DNA from 3 places in the Arthrobacter humicola genome. Region 2 is predicted to be linked to each of the others. Evidence: riboswitches for the same ligand, from Rfam matches in the RefSeq annotation. Region 2 holds a riboswitch; each other region holds the start of a gene.

Region 1 (6,997 bases), on a different contig from region 2:
GTGTTTGCCGGGCTGCTGACCAAGGTGGGTGTCTACGCCATGGTCCGCACGGAGACGCTGCTCTTCCCGGGGGATGCACTCAACGCCCCGCTCATGGTCGCGGCGCTGCTGACCATGGTGGTGGGAATCCTCGGCGCCCTGGCCCAAAGCGACATCAAGCGACTCCTGTCCTTCACCCTCGTCAGCCACATCGGCTACATGGTGTTCGGCCTGGCCATGTCCACGGTGGCCGGGTTGGGCGCCGCGGTGTTCTACGTGGCCCACCACATCACCATCCAGACCAGCCTGTTCCTGGTGACCGGCCTGATTGAACGCCGGGGCGGCAGCTCGTCCATGGACCGCGTCGCCGGGCTGGCCAAGCTCTCCCCGGTCCTGGGCGTGCTGTTCTTCATTCCGGCCATGAACTTGGCCGGCATCCCGCCGTTCTCGGGCTTCCTGGGCAAACTGGGGCTCCTGCAAGCGGGCATCGAACTCGGGACGCCGCTGGCCTACGCACTGGTGATCGGGGGAGTGCTGACCAGTCTGTTGACCCTGCTGGCGATCGCCAGGGTCTGGAACCGGGCGTTCTGGCGCAAGCCCGAGGACGCGGAACACCCCGATCCGGTGCTCCTGGCCGCACCGGAGGATTCCGCGACCGGAGACCGGGCCGGCCGGACCAACGTGACCCTCCTGCCGCGCACCATGGTGGGCTCCACCCTGGGCCTGGTGCTCTTTGGCGTGGCCCTGACCGTCTTTGCCGGGCCGTTGTTCAAGGTCGCGGACCAGTCCGCCCACGAGATGCTGGACAGGTCCGCCTACATCCACGCCGTGCTTGGCGAGGACGCCCCGGTCCCGCCGGTGCCGTCGGCGGTCCGGCCCGGCCAGCAGCAGGGCGGCGGGAAATGAACCGGAAAAGGATCTCCCTGCGCCAGGAACTGCCGCTGCTGGTGTGGCTCGTGTTTGTCTGGGGTGCCCTGTGGCAGAACTTCAGCCCCGGCAACCTCCTCTTCGGCGCCCTCATCGCCGTGGTCGTGGCGCGGGTTTTCTACCTGCCCCCGGTGGAACTCGGCGGCCGCTTCAATGTGCTCCGCGCCGTCCCCTTCGCCGTCGTCTTCCTCGGAAAAGTCGTCGCGGCCAGCTTCCAGGTCCTCTACCTCGCCGTGGTCCGCGGCCCGGACGTGGTCAGCGCAATCGTCGCCGTGCCGCTGCGGAGCCATTCGGACCTCCTGGTGACGGCCACCGGGCACGTGATCTCGCTGATTCCCGGATCACTCGTGGTGGAGGTGGACAGGTCCACGTCCACCCTCTACATTCACGGCATCAACGTCCGCAACGCCCAGGACGCGGCCAAGCTGCGCAAGGAAGTCCGCGACACCGAGGCCGGGCTGATCAGGATCATGGGGACCAAAGAGGAACTGTCCGCACTTGCCCAGGAGGCCGCCGCATGATGCAGATCGTCCTGACGGTGACAGCCGTCGTACTTTCCCTGGCCGCCGCGGGGGCGATCATCCGGATCGCGCGGGGCCCGTCGCTGCTGGACCGGGTGCTGGCCGCCGACGTGCTCCTGGCCATCTTCGGTGCGGCCCTGTGCATCGACATGGCCGCTAACCGGCACCTGAACAACCTGATGCTGCTGGTGGCTATTTCCCTCATCGGGTTCGTCGGCTCGGTCACCGTGGCCAGGTTCGTGGCCGACCGGAGGGAGAACGTCCGTGAATCCTGAAACAGTGATCGACGCCGTCTCTGCCGTGTTTATGGTGGTCGGCGCCCTGATGTCCCTCGGCGCGGCCGTCGGACTGCTGCGGTTCCCGGACCTCATGAGCAGGATGCACGCCGCCACCAAACCGCAGGTCCTGGGGCTCTTCCTGCTCCTGGCCGCCCTTGGCCTGCAGATGCGCACCTGGTGGGTGTGGCCCGTCCTGGTGGTGGCGTGGCTCTTCCAACTGCTGACCGTCCCAGTTTCAGCCCACATGGTGGGGCGGGCCGGCTACCGCACCAAGCACCTGCACCCGGAACTGCTGAGCGCCGACGAACTTGAGGCCGTTGTTCAGAAGGCCGCCCGGCAGGCGGCTGCCCGCCATGGAACGGACGACGACGCCAATCGTTGAGGGTGGACCGATACGAAAATAGTGGCGGCCGCGCGGCTGCTTGCGTGCCAGAATCCTCACATGACCAAGGAACGCAGTGAACTGAAGAGCATCGGATACGAGATCTTCATCGGTATCCTTTCGATCCTGTCGATCGTGAATCTCTTGCTCTTGTATGCCGTGCAGGAGAAGTCCCTCGACACCGTACTCACCGTGATGAACTCCGTTTTCAGCGCGATCTTCGTCGCCGACTTCCTTTACCGGATCTTCACCGCGCCATCGGCGGGCGCCTATTTCTTCAAGCACTTCGGCTGGGCCGACCTCTTGGCGAGCGTGCCTGTGGCGCAATTCAAGATCCTGCGCATCTTCCGGCTGATCCGGGTGTACCGCCTGCTCCGCGATGTCGGCATCCGCACGATCGGCCGCGCGCTGAGCAAAGATCGGGCTGGCAGTTCCCTGTACATACTGCTGCTCATGGGCATATTGGTGCTGGAATTCGGAAGCCTCTCGGTGCTCCGCGTCGAGCAGGGCGCCCCGGGGGCCAATATCAGGACCGCTTCGGACGCCCTCTGGTACACGATCGTCACGATCTCGACAGTCGGATACGGAGACCAATATCCGGTCACGGATGCGGGCCGTATTATCGGGGCAGGCATCATTGTCATCGGTGTCGGCATCTTCGGTACGTTCACCGGTTACCTTGCCAACTTCTTCCTGTCGCCCAAGAAGAAGGAACCCGCGCCGCCCGTTGAGTCGGCCGACACGGGTACGGTCGAAGGACTCCGCCTGCGCCTCGAAGAGTCCGAAGCCAAGCTCACCGAGATCAGGAAGCTGCTCGTCGAGCCAAGCTAGTCAACGTCCTTGAAACGCCCTCGTTAGACGACGTCCTGGGTCTTGGCGAAGCGGGTGATCGCGCGCTGGGTGCCGCGGTTGGCGAGCACCTGGATGACGGTGCTGACCGCGGCCGAGATCAGCGCGAACGCCAATGCGTGGTGCAGCGTGGTGGGGACGTCGTCGTTGTCCGTGGGCGGCTTGCTGCCCGTGGACTTCTCCCAGACGGTGTCAACGAGCTTGGCACCGGCGTAACCGGCCAGGAGGCTGACGCCGGTGCCGAGCAGCTTGATGAAGAGGTTCATTCTTCGTAACTCCTTAGGGGAGGAAACAGGGCTGCCCCTAGCCTAGCGTTCCTTGCCCGGGCATCCGGACAGGGCCAACGCCCCTGTATTGCCTCGCCCGCCGGACGTACTTTTGAGCATGGAACAGCCCCGGACCCGCCCGCTCGGCCATGCCCGGGGCGCCGCGGCGGACAGTCAGAGCTGGCGGCAACTCTACTTCTGGGCCGGAATCTCCGCCGTCGCGTTCGTGGCGTTGTTGATCGTGGCAGTGGTTCTGGACGCCATTGCCCCGCCACCGATCCACGGCGGTGCCGAAACCCTCGAGTTCATCGCCGGGCACAAGGCGGCCTACGTCGCCGAACAACTCCTGTGGACCGTGCCCAACATTCTTCCGGTTCTGGTATTCGTGACCCTCTTCGTGGCACTCGCCCCGCTGAACAAGAGCCTGGCCCTCATGGCCACGGTGATCGGCGCCCTGCCGTGGGCGCTGTTCCTGGCCGTTCCGGTCACGAGCCGCGGATCGATGATCCTGGTCAATCTCAGTGACAGCTACGCGAACGCGATCGGCACCGCCGGGGCCGATGCCCGGCTCCGCTATGCCGCCGCGGCGGAGGCGCTGATCGCCGAGAACAACACGCCTGCCGCCGTCGGCGTCCTGTCCGCGCTCGGCATCCTGCTGATGTCGCTGACCATGCTCAAGGGCGTGCTGCCCCGTGCGGTGGCCTGGCTCGGGGTGGCCGCGGGCGCGGTTGGCGTGGTGGCGGAGGTACTCCGTTTCGCCGTTCCGGAGGTCTACCTGGTGTACGGCATCCTGATGTGGGCCTGGTTCACGGCGGTGGGGATTGCGCTGATCCGGCTGTCCCGGAGGACGCCGCGCGCGGACGGCGCCGCCGCCTAAGCTCCCGGCGTGAGGACCGTCCGTAAAGCCTCGACCACGAGGTCGTGGTCTGCCTTCTGCGGCAGCCCGGAGACAGTCACGACGGCTACGGCACCGGTGCCGCGCACGTAGATGGGGAACGCTCCGCCGTGGGCGGCGAACTCCATCTGATCGAACCAGGCGTTGTCCTCGATCCTTCCGCCGGCAGCGCGGGCCCGGAGGCCCACCAGCAGGGACGGGACCTCGTAGCGCTGGGCCGTGCGCTTCTTGGCGTTGATCCAGCGTTCGTTGTCCGGAGTGGCGCCGTCCAGCGCCGCGTGGAAGAGCACCTGCTCGCCCTTGGTGATGTCGACGGCGATGGGCAGCGAGCGTTGCCTGCCCAGTTCGACCAGGAGCAGCCCGAGGTCCAGGGCATCGTCCTTGCTGAACGATGCGAACTGGAGCGCATCCATTTCGGCCAGCACGCCGCCAATGAGCGCCGCCAGGGAACCGTGCGGTTGCGGCTCGCTCGAGTCCGGGTCGTACTCGGAGGAGGGATCTGGCGTGGCCGGTGTGTGCGTCAAAATGGTCCAGCTTTCCGTGGGCGACAAGGCCGCCCGCTCGCGGGTCCGGGGGCCGACACGTCGACTCTACCAAGCGGCTCTTCCCGGCCGCGGGGAGCGCCTGGGGCAGGCCGCGGATTGTGACAGCACTCCACTGATAACCCGGGCCGTTCGGGTGTAAACTGAGCCAGCCCACAAGGGCGAAATAATTACGACAGGGGAGCGCCGCCGTCGGGCATCGCCGGAATAGTCCGGGGAAACCAGTGGTGGGCGCTGAGAGTGCGGACAGCCGCAGACCCTCGAACCTGATCCGGTTAGTACCGGCGCAAGGGAGTCGAGTTCTCAGGGTGCGCGGAGGGCGGCGGAAGCCGAGGCCGGCCGGAGCACCCTCCCCTCCTGTTCCTCAGGAGGACGACATGACAGATATTTCAGCACAGCATGGTTCCAGCAGCCGTTCATCGGCCCGGCGCACCTACAACTGGCGTGTGGTGGACATTGTGGTTGCCGCCTTGATCGCCGTCGCCGGGGGCGTCATCTTCTGGGCCTGGGATCAGGGCGCGAACCTGATTTCCACCCCGGTCAACGCGATCTACCCGCCGCTCAGCGGACTCTACGCCGGCGGATGGATGATCCCGGCAGTGCTCGGCATGCTCATCATCCGCAAGCCTGGGGCAGCCCTCTTCTGCGAGACGGTGGCGGCCACGGGCGAGCTGATCATGGGCTCGCAGTACGGCACCACGGTCCTGATCTCCGGAGTGCTGCAGGGCCTCGGCGCGGAACTGGTGTTCGCGGCCTTCCTCTACAAGAAGTTCAACCTCCCGGTGTCCCTCCTGGCCGGAGCCGGCGCGGGCCTCTTCTGCGGCCTGAACGACTCCTTCCTGCCGTGGGGCTGGAACATTGCCTACGAAGCCGGCGACAAGCTCGCCTACATCGTCTTCACCACCATCTCCGGCGCCGTGATTGCCGGCGGACTGTCCTGGCTCGCCACCCGCGGCCTGGCCAAGACCGGCGTGCTGGGCTCCTTTGCCTCCCGCAAGGCCGCCACGGAGCCTGTCTTCTCCTGAACCACGTTCCTGCACCCACTCCGGAACGGCCCTCTTGGAATTGCACAGGCGACTCATGACATCTTCACCAGGCGTACGCCCGGCCGCCGTCACAGCCCGCGGCTGGGGCTGGCGGCACGCCGGAAGGCTCCGGCCTGCGGTCAGCGGACTTGACCTGGACATCCGGCCGGGGGAGCGCGTGCTCCTGCTGGGCCCGTCCGGCGCCGGCAAATCGACGCTGCTCCACGCCCTAGCGGGTGTGCTCGGGGACAGCACGGCGGGGGAAGCCGGCGACGCCGAAGAATCCGACGAGTCCGGCAGCCTGCTGATCGATGGCGCTGTGCCCCGGGCGCAGCGCGGCCGCGCCGGGCTCGTGCAGCAGGACCCGGAAACCCAGGTGGTGCTATCGCGCCTCGGCGACGACGTCGCCTTCGGCGCCGAAAACCTCTCTGTCCCGGCCGGGGAGATCTGGCCGCGGGTCCGCGAGGCGCTCGACGACGTCGGGCTGGGCTGGCTGCCGCTGGACCACCCGACGTCGGCGCTGTCCGGCGGCCAAAAGCAGCGCCTGGCGCTCGCCGGGATCCTCGCGATGCGGCCGGGGTTGCTGCTGCTCGACGAGCCCACCGCCAACCTGGATCCCGCCGGCGTCCTGGAAGTCCGCGATGCCGTTGGCCGCTGCCTGGACAAGACCGGCGCCACCCTGGTGGTGGTGGAGCACCGTGTGGCTGTCTGGAAGGACCTCGTGGACCGGATCGTGGTGCTGCAGCCCGGGTCCGCCACGGACTCCGCGGTCCTGATTGACGGGCCGCCGGACCAGGTCCTGGCCGAGGCGCGGGACATGCTCATCGGTGCGGGCGTCTGGGTGCCCGGCTACGTGCCCGCAACACGTACCCGGACCGCCCCGGCCTCCGGGCAGCTCCTGCTCTCATCGGACGCCCTCGCGGTCTCCCGCGAGCGGCCGCGGCGGGCTGGACTGCGCCAGGGTTTCCGCACGATTGCGCCGCGCCCCGTGCAATCCGGGGTCATGGCCCGGGTCCGCGCCGGAGAGGCCTTGACCATCACCGGGCAGAACGGTTCGGGCAAGTCGACCCTGGCACTGACGCTCGCCGGCCTCCTGCGCCCCGTGGCGGGGACGGTCTCCGCCACGACGGAACTCAGTGGTTGCGCCAATGGTCGCGTAGGCGATGGCGCCGGGACCGACCCGTACCGGTGGAAAGCCCAGCAGCTGATCGCCAGGATCGGGACCGTGTTCCAGGAACCCGAGCACCAGTTTGTCACCGGCAGGGTCCACGATGAACTCATGTTCGGGCCCCGCCACCTCGGCTACGGCGAGGACCGTGTGGACGAGCTCCTG
Region 2 (6,997 bases):
CGGCCGGTCGGAGGCCGTCGCCGAGGTGAGGTGCAGACTCGAAGAAGGTGTTGTGTTCATGGGAGCCGCCTTTCGCGAATTGCCTGCAGCGACGCCGTCACCAACCGCCGCGTGTTGGCGTATGTCCCTTTCGGGCATCGTCGGGCATTGCCATTTCGGCCCGCAGGCCGAGGAGCCGGATCGGACGGCCTGCTTCGATTCCGGCTGCGAGGTCCAAGGCCCGCGCGAGGATTTCGTTCCTGTCGAATGTCTCGGGAATCTTCCTCGCGTGGGTCGTGGTGAGGAACGGCGCGTACCGAACCTTGAGGGTCAGCCCAATCACGGGCCGTCCTTCGGCCGCAACATCCTCAAGGACACGCGCCGTCAGCTCCCTCACGGCGTCGTCCACCTGGGCGGGCTCGGTCAGGTCGCGCTGGAAGGTGGTCTCCCGGCTATGCCCGCGGGCAACCCACGGGGTGTCGTCCACAACGCTGGTGCCGTCCCCGCGTCCGAGCTCCGCGTACCAAGGACCCATCCTGGGGCCGAACTCCGGGACCAGGACCTGGGGGTCGGACGCGGCGAGCTCGGCCACTGTGTTGATGCCGAGTTTGGCCAGGCGGCCCGACACTTTGGTTCCGACGCCCCACAGGTCCTTAGTGGGCCGACTGCCCATGACATCGAGCCAGTTCCCGGCAGTGAGGCGGAAGACGCCGGCCGGCTTGCCGAACCCGGTAGCGACCTTTGCCCGGACCAGCGTGTCGCCGATGCCCACGCTGCAATGCAGCCGCGTTTGCTCCAGGACAGCGGCCTGCACCTGCCGGGCGTAGGCCTCCGGATTCTCTGTCTCCGTGCCTATAAAGGCTTCATCCCAACCCAGCACCTGCACGGTGGCGCCGGGCTGCGCGCGCAGGGTAGCCATCACCGTTTCAGACGCCGCGAGGTAAGCCTCCTGATCGACGGGCAGGATCACAGCGTCGGGCACTTTCCGGGCCGCAATGCGTAAGGGCATTCCGGAACCCACGCCGAACGCCCTGGCTTCGTAGGATGCGGTCGACACCACAGCTCGTTCCGTGGGGTCGCCCCGACCGCCGACAATGATCGGCTTGCCCGCAAGCTCCGGCCGCCGAAGCACTTCGACCGCCGCGATGAACTGGTCGAGGTCGACGTGCAGCACCCACCGGATTCCGCTCACGCCACCAGTCTGCCCTAAACATCCCTGGCAAGCATCGGCCCTCCTCCGGGCTTGGCTGCGTGGCCTGCAGCGTCCTGACCTGTGCCTCGGAACGCGGGTGAGGCAAGACGACTCAAAGCCCGGTTGAGCAACACCAAGCCGTGAAGGGGTACGCCCTCATCCCCACCCTGACCTGCGCATTCATTGTCGCCAACGGTGTCGGGGCACTACACTCGGCGACGGGGGAGCGGGGATGGGGGTAGCGATGGTCGTTCCAAATTTAGGGGATCACTTCCGGGAGGACGATTTGCCGACCCGCATTCGTGCGCTGCGGATGCCGGGCTGGGCTGGCGCGGCCCTCGGTGCGGGCCTGCTGGCGCTCGCGGTCGCGGCGGTCGCCGGCTCGATCCTGGTCAACGAGCGCGACAGCACGATCATCGCGGCCTGGGCGGAGGCGCTCATCATGGCGGGGGCATTCATTTCCGCGGTCTTCGGCGCCGTCCTGCTGCGGTACGCCGGCGAGTGGGTCACGCTCACGCCGGACGCGGCGATCGTGACGAAGGCGTTCCTCGCCCGGGCCAGGGTCGATCGCACGCAGCTTGAAGACTTCCACCCCTATCCCCACCGGTACGCCGGCCGCGGGGGCGTCCAGTACCGGATGGTCCCGACCTTCACCTTTAGGGACCCGTATGGCCGGCTCCGGGACTTGCCGCTGCCGTTTCTGGCCTACTGGAACAACGTTGGGGGCGCGGAAGCCCCCTTGCCGCCGCGCGCCGCGCACATCGAGGAATGGGCTCGCGCGGCCGGCAGCCCGTACTCGAGAACTGTGTACACAGGCGCTGTGCCGAACACGCTCTCGATGCACCGACAGTCGGTGAGGACGGGTCTGCTGCGCCGGGCACGCGTGGCGGCAATCCTCATCCCGATGGTCTCGATTGGGCTCGGCCTGGCCCTCGGCTTCGGTCTCGGACCGGTCGCCAAAGCCTTCGGCGGGCATGACCGCAGCTTCGACGCCCAAACGAACCGCACCGGCATCCGCGACCTCGACGACGCCCTCACGCCCGCCGTCACCGCCTACCAGTGGCGTGCGGAGCAGTTCAAGCCCGGCACAAGAGACTTCAGCTTCTTCCCGACCCTTCGGTCACTGCCGTCCGCGCCGTACAAGGTCCGATACTTCATCCGCGACCCCGCGCAGCGCGGCACAGACCTCAGTCCCCCGGAGCAGAAGTATGGCCGAATCATCTCGGAAGGGACGATTTCCGTAACGAACCCCACGATCGAGTTCGCGCTCGACCACGACGCAAGCATCTTCACCTTCGAGGTCTACGTCACCGACGAACACGGCCACACGACGCTCAACTCCGAGCTCTACCGGAACATCGCCGCCAATCCGGCACGGGAGCCGACGCCGAATCCGGCACGGACGCCGGCACCGACGGCGACGTCCTGAGAGCGACGCGTCGCGCGGTCGGAACGCCTTCTGTCGCATCCCGCTAGTGCCTCATCAGGGGGCAACCCCCATGGCTGTCCGGGGCGCCCGCCCAGCAGGGCAGGCGTCCTGGACCGCTGGCTAGGCCGAGGCCTGTGCTCCCACGGTCGGCTTGGGCAGGTAGACCTTGCCGCCCGCTGCCAGGAATTCGTTGCTCTTCTCCCGCATCCCGGCGGCCATCTGCGCCAGTGCCGCCTGCGAATCGGCGGAACCATATTCGTCCCGGATGTCCTGGCTGATCCGCATGGAGCAGAACTTGGGCCCGCACATCGAGCAGAAGTGCGCCGTCTTGGCCGGCTCCGCGGGGAGCGTCTCATCGTGGAAGGCCTCGGCGGTCACCGGATCCAGGGACAGCGCGAACTGGTCCCGCCAGCGGAACTCAAACCGCGCCTTGGACAGGGCATCGTCGCGTTCGTGCGCTCCGGGGTGGCCCTTGGCGAGGTCGGCGGCGTGGGCGGCGATCTTGTACGTGATCACTCCGGTCTTCACATCGTCCTTGTTCGGCAGCCCCAGGTGTTCCTTGGGCGTCACGTAGCAGAGCATCGCGGTGCCATAACGGGCAATCTCCGTGGCGCCGATCGCCGAGGTGATGTGGTCATAGCCCGGTGCGATGTCCGTAACCAGGGGCCCCAGCGTGTAGAACGGGGCACCCTTGCAGAGCTCCTGCTGGCGCTCCACATTTTCCCGGACGAGATGGAATGGCACGTGTCCCGGGCCCTCCACCATGACCTGCACATCGAACTCCCAGGCCCGCTGGGTGAGTTCGGCCAGCGTGTCGAGTTCGGCGAACTGCGCGGCGTCGTTGGCGTCCGCCGTCGCGCCGGGCCGCAACCCGTCGCCGAGGGAGAACGCGACGTCGTACTGGGCGAAGATTTCGCAGAGCTCGTCGAAGTGGGTGTAAAGGAAGTTCTCCTGATGGTGCGCCAGGCACCAGCCGGCCATGATGGAACCGCCGCGGGACACGATCCCGGTGACCCGGTTGGCCGTCAGGGGGACGTAGCGCAGCAGCACCCCGGCATGGATGGTCATGTAGTCCACACCCTGCTCGCACTGTTCGATCACGGTGTCCCGGAAGATCTCCCAGGTCAGGGCGTTGGCCTCGCCGTTGACCTTCTCCAGCGCCTGGTAGATCGGGACCGTTCCGATCGGGACGGGGGAGTTGCGGATGATCCATTCGCGCGTGGTGTGGATATCGTCCCCGGTGGAGAGGTCCATCACCGTATCCGCACCCCACTGGGTGGCCCACTGAAGTTTGTCCACCTCCTCGGCGATGGAGCTGGTCACCGCGGAATTGCCGATGTTGGCGTTGATTTTCACCAGGAACCCCTTGCCGATGATCATCGGCTCGGACTCCGGGTGGTTGATGTTGCTGGGAATAATGGCCCGGCCCGCTGCCACCTCGCTGCGGACCAGCTCCACATCGCAGTTCTCGCGCAGCGCAACGAACCGCATCTCCGGTGTCACGATGCCCTGCCGCGCGTAATGCATCTGGGTGACCGTCCGGCCCTCGACGGCGCGGCGGGGCTCTGGCGGGGCGCCCCGCCATTCCGCGGAGGCGGCACCGCGGCGCACCGCGGACCTGCCGTCGTCGAGCAGGTTGCGTTCCCGGCCGCGGTACGGCTCCGTGTCACCCCGCCCGGCGATCCAGCCGCTGCGGAACGGGGCCAGCCCCACCACCGGATCGCTGCCCGGCCCGGCCGTGCGGTAGACCCGGAATGGAGGGTTCTCGACGCCGCCCGGCGAGGGTTCCAGCGCGATCGCGGTCACCGGGACGCGGATGCCGTGCTCCGGGTCCGTCGTGAAGGCCAGCGAGTGGGACTTCAATGACTGCGTCGCGGCAGCCTCAGAGTCGGCAGGCAGGTTTTGGCCGGACTGGTTTTGGATAGGGCTGTGCTGTGCAATTTGCGTATTCACGGAAAATACTCACTTCCTTCGCCGGCATTACCCGGACAGGTTCAACGGTCGCAGGCCGCGTCAGCCCGATCTCAGCCCCTGCAGGGGCACCCGTGTGGTCGTAGATGAAGCTACCACGCGCCGCCGGACGGCTGTCCAGTGTGACGCGGCCGACGCAGCGACATGGGGACTACCCTTGATGCCATGACCGGCATCATCGAATTCAGCGGCCCCGTCCTTGCCGGGCCGGACACGGTACGCCACGGCCTCTGGTCCGTCGACGGCCGGCTCACGTTCCACCGGCCCGCCGCCGCGCCGGAGCGCGTGCTGGATGGCTGGGTCATTCCCGGGCTGGTGGACGCACACTGCCACATCGGCCTCGGCCCGGGCGGAGACGTTGCCGAGGACACCGCGGAGACCCAGGCCTTCACGGACCGCGACGCCGGGACGCTCCTGGTCCGCGATGCCGGCGCCGTCCACGACACCCGTTGGCTCCAGCAGCGCACGGACCTTCCGCGGATCATCCGCGCCGGCCGGCACATCGCCCGCACCCGGCGCTACCTGCGCGGCTTCGCCGTCGAGGTGGAACCGGACGGCCTGGTCGAGGCCGTGCGGAAGCAGGCCCGTGCCGGCGACGGCTGGGTCAAGCTCGTGGGGGACTGGATCGACCGCGACGCCGGCGACCTCGCCGCCAGTTTTCCCGCCGGAAGCCTCAAGGACGCCGTCCAGGCCGCGCACGATGAAGGGGCCCGCGTCACCGCCCACTGCTTCGCCGAGGACACCCTGGATGACATGCTCGACGCCGGGATCGACTGCATCGAGCACGGCACCGGGCTGCTGCCGCGGCACCTGCCGCGCTTCGTGGAGCAGGGCGTGCCGATCGTCCCCACCCTGATCAACATCGCCACATTCCCGGACATCGCCGCCCAGGCGGAGGCCAAGTTCCCCCGCTACGCCGCGCACATGCGCTCGCTGTGGGAGCGGCGGGCGGAGCGGATTCTGGAAGCCCACGAGGCCGGGGTTGCCATCTATGCCGGCACCGATGCCGGCAGCGTGATCAGGCACGGCCGGATCGTGGACGAGATCCGGGCCCTGCACGCCGCCGGGCTGCCCGCCGCGGCTGCCCTCGGCGCTGCCAGCTGGTCCGCGCGGACCTGGCTCGGCGCGGACGGCATCACCGAAGGGGCCAGCGCCGACGTACTGGTGTGCGCGAAGGACCCCCGGCAGGACCTCGGGACCCTGGCCGGACTGAAGCACATTGTCCTGCGGGGTCGGCCCACCCGTTAGGAATAAATTGAAGCTTCAAGTAATTTAATACTATGCAAGGTCACCGAAAGCCCGGTGGCCACCGAACCCCCGGAGAGTTTCAATGACCGCAGAAGCCAGCACCCAGGATCTCCTTCCTGCCGCACTCACCATGGGCACCGTGATGCTCAAGGTTGGCGACATGAAGCTCATGACCGACTACTACCAGCGCGCCCTCGGCCTGGACATCGTGGCTGAACAGGACGGCGGACTCTACCTTGGCCGCCGGCAGAAGCCCCTGGTCCACCTGGCGCCCGCCCCGGGCTTGAATCTGCCCTCCCGCGGCGAAGCCGGGCTCTTCCACACCGCCCTCCTCTTCGAGGACCAACACTCCCTGGCGGCCACCGTTGCCAGCGCGGCCCAGTACGAGCCCCAGTCCTTCACCGGCAGCGCGGACCACCTCGTCAGCGAGGCCTTCTACTTCAACGACCCCGAAGGCAACGGCATCGAGCTGTACTGGGACCGGCCGCGGCAGGACTGGTCCTGGGAAGGCAAGAACGTCGTCATGGACAGCCTGGCCCTGCCGCCGCAGCGCTACTTGCAGCAGCACCTGACCGAAGAGTCCCTGAGCGGCCAGCGCGAGGCGGCCGCCGGCGTCGGGCACGTGCACCTGCAGGTTGGCGACGTCCACACTGCGCATGAGTTCTATGTCGGCACCCTGGGCTTCGAAAAGACCGCGGGCTGGCATGGCCAGGCCCTGTTCGTCTCGGCCGGCGGCTACCACCACCACATGGCCATGAACGTCTGGAACAGCCGCGGCGCCGGCCCCCGACGCGACACCCTGGGCCTGGGCGAGGTGCTCATCGAAGTGCCCTCGGGTGACGACGTCGGTTCCCTGGCTGACCGCCTCAAGGTGGCCGGCGTCGACTCGCACCACACCGGCGCCGAACTGCGCTTCGAGGACCCGTGGCGCAACCGCATCCGCGTCGCCGTGCGCTAAGGGAGTGCTTTTCGGTGAACATGTCCAGCGTTCACAGCTCCCCGCCGGACATGCACGCTGTTCGCTGACAGGGCCGCTGGACATGTCCATCGGTCGCGGCCGGGAATGGACATAGCGGCCATATGTCCATTGCCCGCGGTCAGGGGAGGGCATGTCCACGGGCGGGGCCAGATGACGCGCAGTCCGGCACGGTCAACGAGGGCAACGAGGGCACGGTCAC
Region 3 (6,997 bases), on a different contig from region 2:
CCGGCTTCTGCGTCGGGTAGCCGGTCTTCTCCTTGCCGGTGGGCGAGACGATGGTGTGCCACCACACGTCGGTGGGAAGCTTGCCGAGCTCGCGCTTGGCGGGGGTGACGAGCCCGGGTGCCATGTACGGCTCACGGTCCACCTCGGCGCTGTCGAAGTGGTACTTCGCCGGGTTCTTGACGTAGACAAGGATGTTGTCGTGCTTGGTGGGCCAGCGGTATTTGGCCCGTGCACCGTAGTCGTACGCCCAGATGATCTCGTTCAGGAAGCATTCGCGGCCAAAGATCGCGTCCAGCATGACCTTCGCGTAGTGCACCTCGCGGTAGTCCAGGTGCAGGTACAGGGTGCCGTCGTCGGCCAGGAGCCGCCAGGCCTCCACGAGCCGGGGCTCGAGGAAAGACCAGTAGTCGCTGAAGGCGTCGTCGTAGCTGTGCAGCGCGCCCTTGATGGTGTCATAGGACCGGCCCTTGAACCCGACGCGGTCACCCTCGCCGCCGGCGTTGAGGACCATCCGGGTTTCCTGGCGCCGCTGCACCCGGCCGGTGTTGAAGGGCGGGTCCACGTAAATCAGTGTGAAGGCGCCGTCCGGCAGCGTGGGGAGGTATTCCGCGTTGTCCGCGTGAACCACCAGGTTGCTGCCGTCCGGCGCCCAGACGGTGTCAGTCATGGAGGGGATTAGGCCTCGGCGCCGCTCGGCTGTGCGTCGCCGCCGGCCACGACTTCACCGTTGCGGCGGCGCGTACGGGTGCGGCGACGCGCACGGGTTGCACGGTCCACCTCGGTCGGGGCCTTCGCCGGCGCGGCGCCGGCAGCAGCCTCGGGGCCCTGCCCGCCGGCAGTGGAAACGGTAGCGGCTTCGGCGTCGGCGGGACGACGACGGCGGTCGCCGGAGCGTCCGCCTGCCTCGGCGCCGCTGCGGCGGGTGTCCCGGCTGCCGGTGCGGCTGCCTTCGCGGGCGCCGTCACGGCTGGCGGTGCGGTTACCTTCGCGGGCGCCGGTGCGGCTGCCCTCACGGGTGCCGTCCCTTCCGCTGTCCTTTGCGCTGCTGCGGGTGTTCTTCTTGCCGGTCTCGCCGAGGTCCTCGAGAACCTCCGCGTCGACGCCGGCCAGCACGCGCTTGTCGCGGGGCAGGCGGCCCTTGGTGCCCTCGGGGATGTCGAGTTCCTCGAACAGGTGCGGCGAGGAGGAGTAGGTTTCCACGGGCTCGGGGAAGTTCAGGCCCAGGGCCTTGTTGATGAGCCCCCAGCGCGGCATGTCATCCCAGTCGACAAAGGTCACAGCGGTGCCCTTGTTGCCGGCGCGGCCGGTGCGGCCGACGCGGTGCAGGTAGATCTTCTCGTCCTCGACGCACTGGTAGTTGATCACGTGCGTGACGTCGTCGACGTCGATGCCGCGGGCGGCGACGTCGGTGGCCACGAGGACGTCCACCTTGTTGTTACGGAAGGCGCGCAGCGCCTGTTCGCGGGCGCCCTGGCCGAGGTCGCCGTGGATCGCGGCAGCCGCGAAACCGCGGTCCACGAGTTCCTCGGCCACCTTGGCAGCGGTGCGCTTGGTCTTGGTGAAGATGATGGTGCGGCCGCGTCCGCGGGCCTGCAGGATCCGGGCAACAACTTCGACCTTGTCCATGCTGTGGGCACGGTAGATCAGCTGGCGGATGTCGCGCTTGGTCAGGCCTTCGTCGTCCGGGTCCGCGGCGCGGATGTGGGTCGGCTGGGTCATGTAGCGGCGGGCCATGGCGATGACCGGGCCGGGCATCGTGGCCGAGAACAGGAGCGTCTGGCGGACCGCGGGGGTACCGGCGATCAGGGTTTCGACGTCCGGCAAGAACCCGAGGTCCAGCATTTCGTCGGCCTCGTCGAGGATGACGATCTTGACGTTCTTCAGGCTCAGGTGCTTCTGCTTGTAGAGGTCGATCAGGCGGCCGGGGGTGCCGACGACGATCTCGACGCCGTTCTGCAGGGCATCGACCTGCGGCTCGTAGGCGCGGCCGCCGTAGATGGTGGCGATACGGGCGTTGCGCTTCTTGGCCGCGTTCTCGAGGTCCTTGGCTACCTGGACGGCGAGTTCGCGGGTGGGCACGATCACGAGGGCCTGCGGGGCGCCGGGCACGGCCAGCTTGTCGAAGCCGGCGTCGTCGCGGCCAACGACGCGCTGCAGCGCCGGGATGCCGAAGCCGAGGGTCTTGCCCGTGCCGGTCTTGGCCTGGCCGATGATGTCGTGTCCGGCCAGGGCGACCGGCAGCGTCATTGCCTGGATCGGGAAGGGGTGGGTGATGCCGGCGTCGGCCAAGGACTCCACGATGTCCGCGCGGACGTTGTAATCGGCGAACGTCTTTTCGGCAATCTCGTGCGGCTTTTCGTCCGAAATGATGGTTTCTTCGGGCTCGATGGTCTCCGTGCCCGACTCATCGGTCAGAAGCTGGTGCGTGTGCAATTCACTCACAGGTGAGTTTCCTTATTCATTTTGGGCTGCGCTGCTTGCTCAACGGGGCCGGCCGTGGCCGTTCCGGAGCACGCTCAGGCGCGCAAGCAATTCCAGTGGAAGCCGATCGCGGGCTATCTAAATGCTGGCACTGGGGACCAGCGGGTGTATCTCAAGATCGCGTAGGGGCGGGCTTGTTGAATTCGAAAATCATGGAAATCAACGACCGGGCATCCATATCTACCTCTCCAGTCTAGCTGTACGAGACCCGGATCCTCGACTGGAGGCGCGATCGCGCCGCAGAGGGGCCCCGGCGGCGGTCCGTCAGCCGACCAGCTCCAGCCGGATTTCGCGTGTGGCGATGTCCGAGGACACCACCCGGACCCGGACCTGGGTGCCCGGTTCGAGCTCGCCGGGGCACCTTGCGGTCACCGCGGGCTCGGCGATCTGCACGATTCCGGACGGGCCGTTCCCGTTACCGTTGGACTTGCCGCCGTTCCCGTTGGTGCCGCTGCCGCTGGCGCTCTTTGCCGGTCTGGAGCCGGAGATCACGACGGCGTCGAACTCCTGGCCGACGTGGTTGACGAGCAGCGCTGCTTCCACGGTGTCCAGTGCGAGCCGCTCCAGTCGTGCGGCCAGCTGGTCCGAGGTGGCCATGATGGCCGGGAGGGACGGCAGGGCTTCCCGGGCCCAGGACGGAACCTCGGTGCCGTTGCTCAGGGCCTCGCAGATCACCAGCACGAAACGGTCGATCAGCCGCCGCAACGGCGCGGTGGAGTGGGCGTAGGCCGCGCCGATGGCGGACTGCACGGCGGCCTGCGGCACTGTGCCGTCGAAGGGCGTGTAGCCGGCCCCGCGGAAGAGCATGCCGGCCGAGTGCACGATGGCCAGCTGCCGGGGATCCGTGGGGTCGAGGGTCCGCAGGTACTCGCCGTAGGGCGTTTCGCCGTCCCAGGGCTTGCCGAGAGCGTGCGTCTGGCGGTGGAAGTGCCGCAGCGACGCCTCGTCCGGGGCTGGCATGGTGCGCAGGATGCCGACCTTGCCCTGGAGCATCAGCCCGGCCGCCGCCATCCCGGTCATGAGGGAAATCTGGGCGTTCCAGTCCTCCACCGGAAGCGGCGGGGCCGCCACGATCCGGTAGCCGCCGTCGGGCAGTTGTTGGATCTCCTGTTCCGGCATGTTCAGGCTCGCGCCGCCGCGGAGGCGTTCCAGCTCCACGCGCTTGATGCCCACCTCCTTCAGCAGCTGCAGCAGGGGCGTTGCGGTGCCGGCGTCGAGCTCGGCCTGGACACCCTTGTAGCTGAGCTTCGCGCGGCTGCGGACCTGGGCCCGGCGCACCAGCACCGAGGTCACCTCCGCCGCGGCGTCGAGTTCGAACTCCCAGACGAATGCCGCGCACAGCTGCCCGGCGAGCAGGCTACCGGCAGCCTCGCTGATGACCTCCGGATGCAGCGGGATCCGCCCGTCCGGGGTGTAGAAGGTCTGGCCGCGGCGGCGGGTCTCGGCGTCGAGCGCCCCGCCCGGCGCGACGAAGGACGGGACATCGGCGATGGCGTAAAGCACGTTGTAGCCCTCGCCGTTGCGCTCGATAAACAGCGCCTGGTCGAGGTCGGTGGAGGACGCCGGATCGATCGTCACGAACTCGACATGGGTGAAGTCCAGGTCCGGCAGCTTGTGCTCGGCCACCGCCGCCTGCGCGTCGCGCAGCACGTCCTCGGGGAACGGACCGGGCAGTTCCAGCGTGGTGCGCAACGCCTTGAGAGCCCCGGCAAGCTGGTTCTGCTGCTCGTGGATACTCGGGGTCAGGCGATGATGGGACACGAAAATCAGGTTAGCCCGATTTCCGCTATTAGTCTTGGATTATGAGCCCAATCCCGGACGATCCTGCCCGCTACAACAGCTTCCTCACGGATCTGCTGGGAGTGATGGCGTACGGGGAGCTTTCGGCCTTCGAACGGCTGTCCTCGGACGCCCGCTATTCACCCACGCTGCATGACCGTGCGGTGCTGGGCAGGATCGCGGTGGTCGAGTTCCAGCACTACGAACTCGTCCGGGCCAGGCTCGAGGCCATGGGCCTGGACACGGAGGCCGCCATGCTGCCGTTCCAGCCGTCCGTGGACCACTTCCATGAGCGCACACGCCCGGCGGACTGGTACGAATCCCTCATGAAGGCCTACGTGATCGACACCGTCTCCGCGGACTTCTACCGTGCCGTCGCCAGGCACGTCGACGCCGCGACGGGGGAACTGATCGAGCAGATCCAGTCCGCCGAGGAGGCCACGGCCGTGCTGCAGGAGCGGCTCAAGGCGGCCCTGGCCGATGACCCCCGGCTGGCGTCGCGCCTGGCGCTGTGGGCCAGGCGCCTGCTGGGCGAGGCACTGACCCAGGCCCAGCGGGTCAGTCTCGAACACGCCTTCCTCGGCGGGCTCTCAGGCCTGGACGACGCCGGCGCCAGGGAACTGGTCAGGGCGCTGACGGCCGAACTCGCCACAAACCACTCGCGCCGGATGGCCGCGCTGGGACTGGCGGGGTAGCTCCGCCGCCGGGGCGGAAACCCGAACGGAACCTGTTCAGGAATCGGCGGCATCCAGCGCCGCCAGCAGTGCGCCGGCTGCGTGGGCCGGATCATCGGCGTCGGTGATTGCCCGGACCACGACGATCCGGCGGGCACCGGCGTCGACTACCTGCTCAACATTGCCGAGGTCGATGCCGCCGATCGCGAACCACGGCAACAAGCTTTCGACCCGGCCGTCGACCGTGCCGGTTCCCTCCCCATCCGCCCGGCCGGTCGCCTCGGCGGCGTAACGCACCAGGTCGAGGCCGACGGCGGCGCGTCCAGGCTTGGTGGGAGTGGCCCACACGGGTCCCACACAGAAGTAGTCGAGTCCCTTGCGGCCGGGGGAGGACGCAATGGCAGCGTCCACCTGCTCCGGGCTGTGGGTGGACAATCCGACTATGGTTTTCTTGCCGAGGAGGCCGCGGGCGGCGTCGAGCGAAATATCCTTCTGCCCGATGTGGAACACCGGAGCCCCGGACAAAGAGGCGATGTCCGCCCGGTCATTGACGGCCCAGAGCCGTCCGTGCCGCTGCGCTGCGGTGTGCAGGACCTCCAGGAGCTCCAGTTCCTCGGCCGCCTCAAGCGACTTGTCGCGCAGCTGGATGATGTCCACCCCGCCGGCGAATGCGGCGTCCACAAAGTCCTCGAAGTCGCCGCGGTCCTGCCGGGCGTCGGTGCACAAGTAGAGGCGGGCGGTGGTGTGGAGGGAGTCCTGGCTCATGACACCAGCCTAGTTCCTCTAAACTGGGCGCATACCGCGGGAGCCCGCAGCGGCCACGTCATCGCTGCACGGCTGAGAGGGCGTCAGAGCCGACCGCTTGACCTGATCCGGCTAGTACCGGCGTAGGGAAGGAATTTTTTATGGGCACAAGAACCAGCCGTGAAGCCGAAGCCGCAGATGACGCCGCCTACCGGGTTTGTGACACGGGCCCCGGTTCCGCAGAGGACCTCACCGCACAGGACACATCCGCACAGGACGTCGCTGTTGACGTTGCGGTGATCGGCGGCGGGGTGATCGGCCACGGCATCGCGTTCGAGGCCAGCCGTGCGGGCCGGTCCGTGGTGTTGATCGATGACGCGCCCGGCAGCGGGGCCAGCTGGGCCGCCGCCGGAATGCTGGCCCCCGTCAGCGAACTGCACTATCAGGAAGAACAGCTCCTGGAACTGATGCTCGAGTCCTCCCGGCTGTGGCCCGCCTTCGTGGCCGGGATCGATGCCGGTGCCGGGATCGACGCCGATGCCAGTGCCGCCAGCGGCCCGGGATCCCGGGCAGGGTCCAGTACCGGCTACCTGACGACGCCGACCCTCGCCGTCGGTGCCGACGCGGCGGACCGGCGCGCGCTCGCGGACCTGAGGGAAGTCCAGCAGGACTCCGGCCTCACCGTGGAGCCCCTGACCGTGCGCGAGGCCCGCAGCCGGGAACCTTTGCTCAGCCCCGGTATCTCGTGCGCATTCGATATCCCGGCCGACCACCAGGTGGACCCCCGCATGCTGATTGCCCGGCTTACCAGGCTGCTCGACGCGGAGGGCCGCTGCAGATTCGTCCGTCGGCGCGCGGCGGGGCTGCTGTGGGAGGACGGACGCGTCGCCGGTGTCCGGCTCGCGGGCGGCGGTTCCGTGCGGGCCGCGGAAACCGTGGTCGCCAACGGGCTCGGCGCCCCCGACCTTGACGGGCTGCCCGCTGGACTGAAACTCCCGCTGCGGCCGGTCTACGGCGACATCCTTCGGCTTCGCGTGCCCGCGCACCTGCAACCACTGCTTACGGCCACCGTGCGTGGCATGGTGCGCGGGGTGCCGGTGTATATCGTCCCGCGGCAGGACGGCACTGTGGTGATCGGCGCCACCCAGCGCGAAGACGGCCCGTCGGATCCGCACGCTGTTTCCGCCGGCGGCGTCTACCAGCTGCTCCGAGACGCTCAGCAGCTGGTGCCCGCTGTAGCCGAGCTGGAACTACTCGAAGCCACGGCGCGCGGCCGCCCCGGCACACCGGACAACGCCCCGATGCTGGGGCGCGTCTCG

Evidence for each region. A riboswitch is a leader RNA that binds a small molecule or an ion and turns the genes downstream of it on or off. The one in region 2 is predicted to bind thiamine pyrophosphate.
Region 1: another riboswitch for thiamine pyrophosphate. It lies ahead of ABD243_RS00235 (ECF transporter S component); the one in region 2 lies ahead of thiC (phosphomethylpyrimidine synthase ThiC).
Region 3: another riboswitch for thiamine pyrophosphate. It lies ahead of thiO (glycine oxidase ThiO); the one in region 2 lies ahead of thiC (phosphomethylpyrimidine synthase ThiC).

What each region holds. Positions count from the first base shown of each region.
Region 1 covers NZ_BAAAQB010000001.1:50,724-57,720, forward strand. Annotated here, with positions in the region: gene ABD243_RS00195 (Na+/H+ antiporter subunit D) at 1-885, shown strand, start outside; gene ABD243_RS00200 (Na+/H+ antiporter subunit E) at 882-1,427, shown strand; gene ABD243_RS00205 (MrpF/PhaF family protein) at 1,424-1,702, shown strand; gene mnhG (monovalent cation/H(+) antiporter subunit G) at 1,692-2,087, shown strand; gene ABD243_RS00215 (ion transporter) at 2,148-2,918, shown strand; gene ABD243_RS00220 (DUF4235 domain-containing protein) at 2,942-3,202, opposite strand; gene ABD243_RS00225 (DUF4386 family protein) at 3,321-4,079, shown strand; gene ABD243_RS00230 (heme-degrading domain-containing protein) at 4,076-4,621, opposite strand; TPP riboswitch at 4,807-4,950, shown strand; gene ABD243_RS00235 (ECF transporter S component) at 5,017-5,664, shown strand; gene ABD243_RS00240 (ABC transporter ATP-binding protein) at 5,720-6,997, shown strand, end outside.
Region 2 covers NZ_BAAAQB010000042.1:13,713-20,709, forward strand. Annotated here, with positions in the region: gene ABD243_RS19745 (patatin-like phospholipase family protein) at 1-60, opposite strand, end outside; gene ABD243_RS19750 (DNA polymerase IV) at 98-1,171, opposite strand; gene ABD243_RS19755 (hypothetical protein) at 1,458-2,600, shown strand; gene thiC (phosphomethylpyrimidine synthase ThiC) at 2,721-4,553, opposite strand; TPP riboswitch at 4,550-4,657, opposite strand; gene ABD243_RS19765 (amidohydrolase family protein) at 4,737-5,819, shown strand; gene ABD243_RS19770 (VOC family protein) at 5,902-6,777, shown strand.
Region 3 covers NZ_BAAAQB010000038.1:22,573-29,569, forward strand. Annotated here, with positions in the region: gene ABD243_RS14815 (DNA-methyltransferase) at 1-667, opposite strand, end outside; gene ABD243_RS14820 (DEAD/DEAH box helicase) at 676-2,442, opposite strand; gene ABD243_RS14825 (RNB domain-containing ribonuclease) at 2,746-4,242, opposite strand; gene ABD243_RS14830 (ferritin-like fold-containing protein) at 4,284-4,955, shown strand; gene thiE (thiamine phosphate synthase) at 4,992-5,699, opposite strand; TPP riboswitch at 5,726-5,846, shown strand; gene thiO (glycine oxidase ThiO) at 5,840-6,997, shown strand, end outside.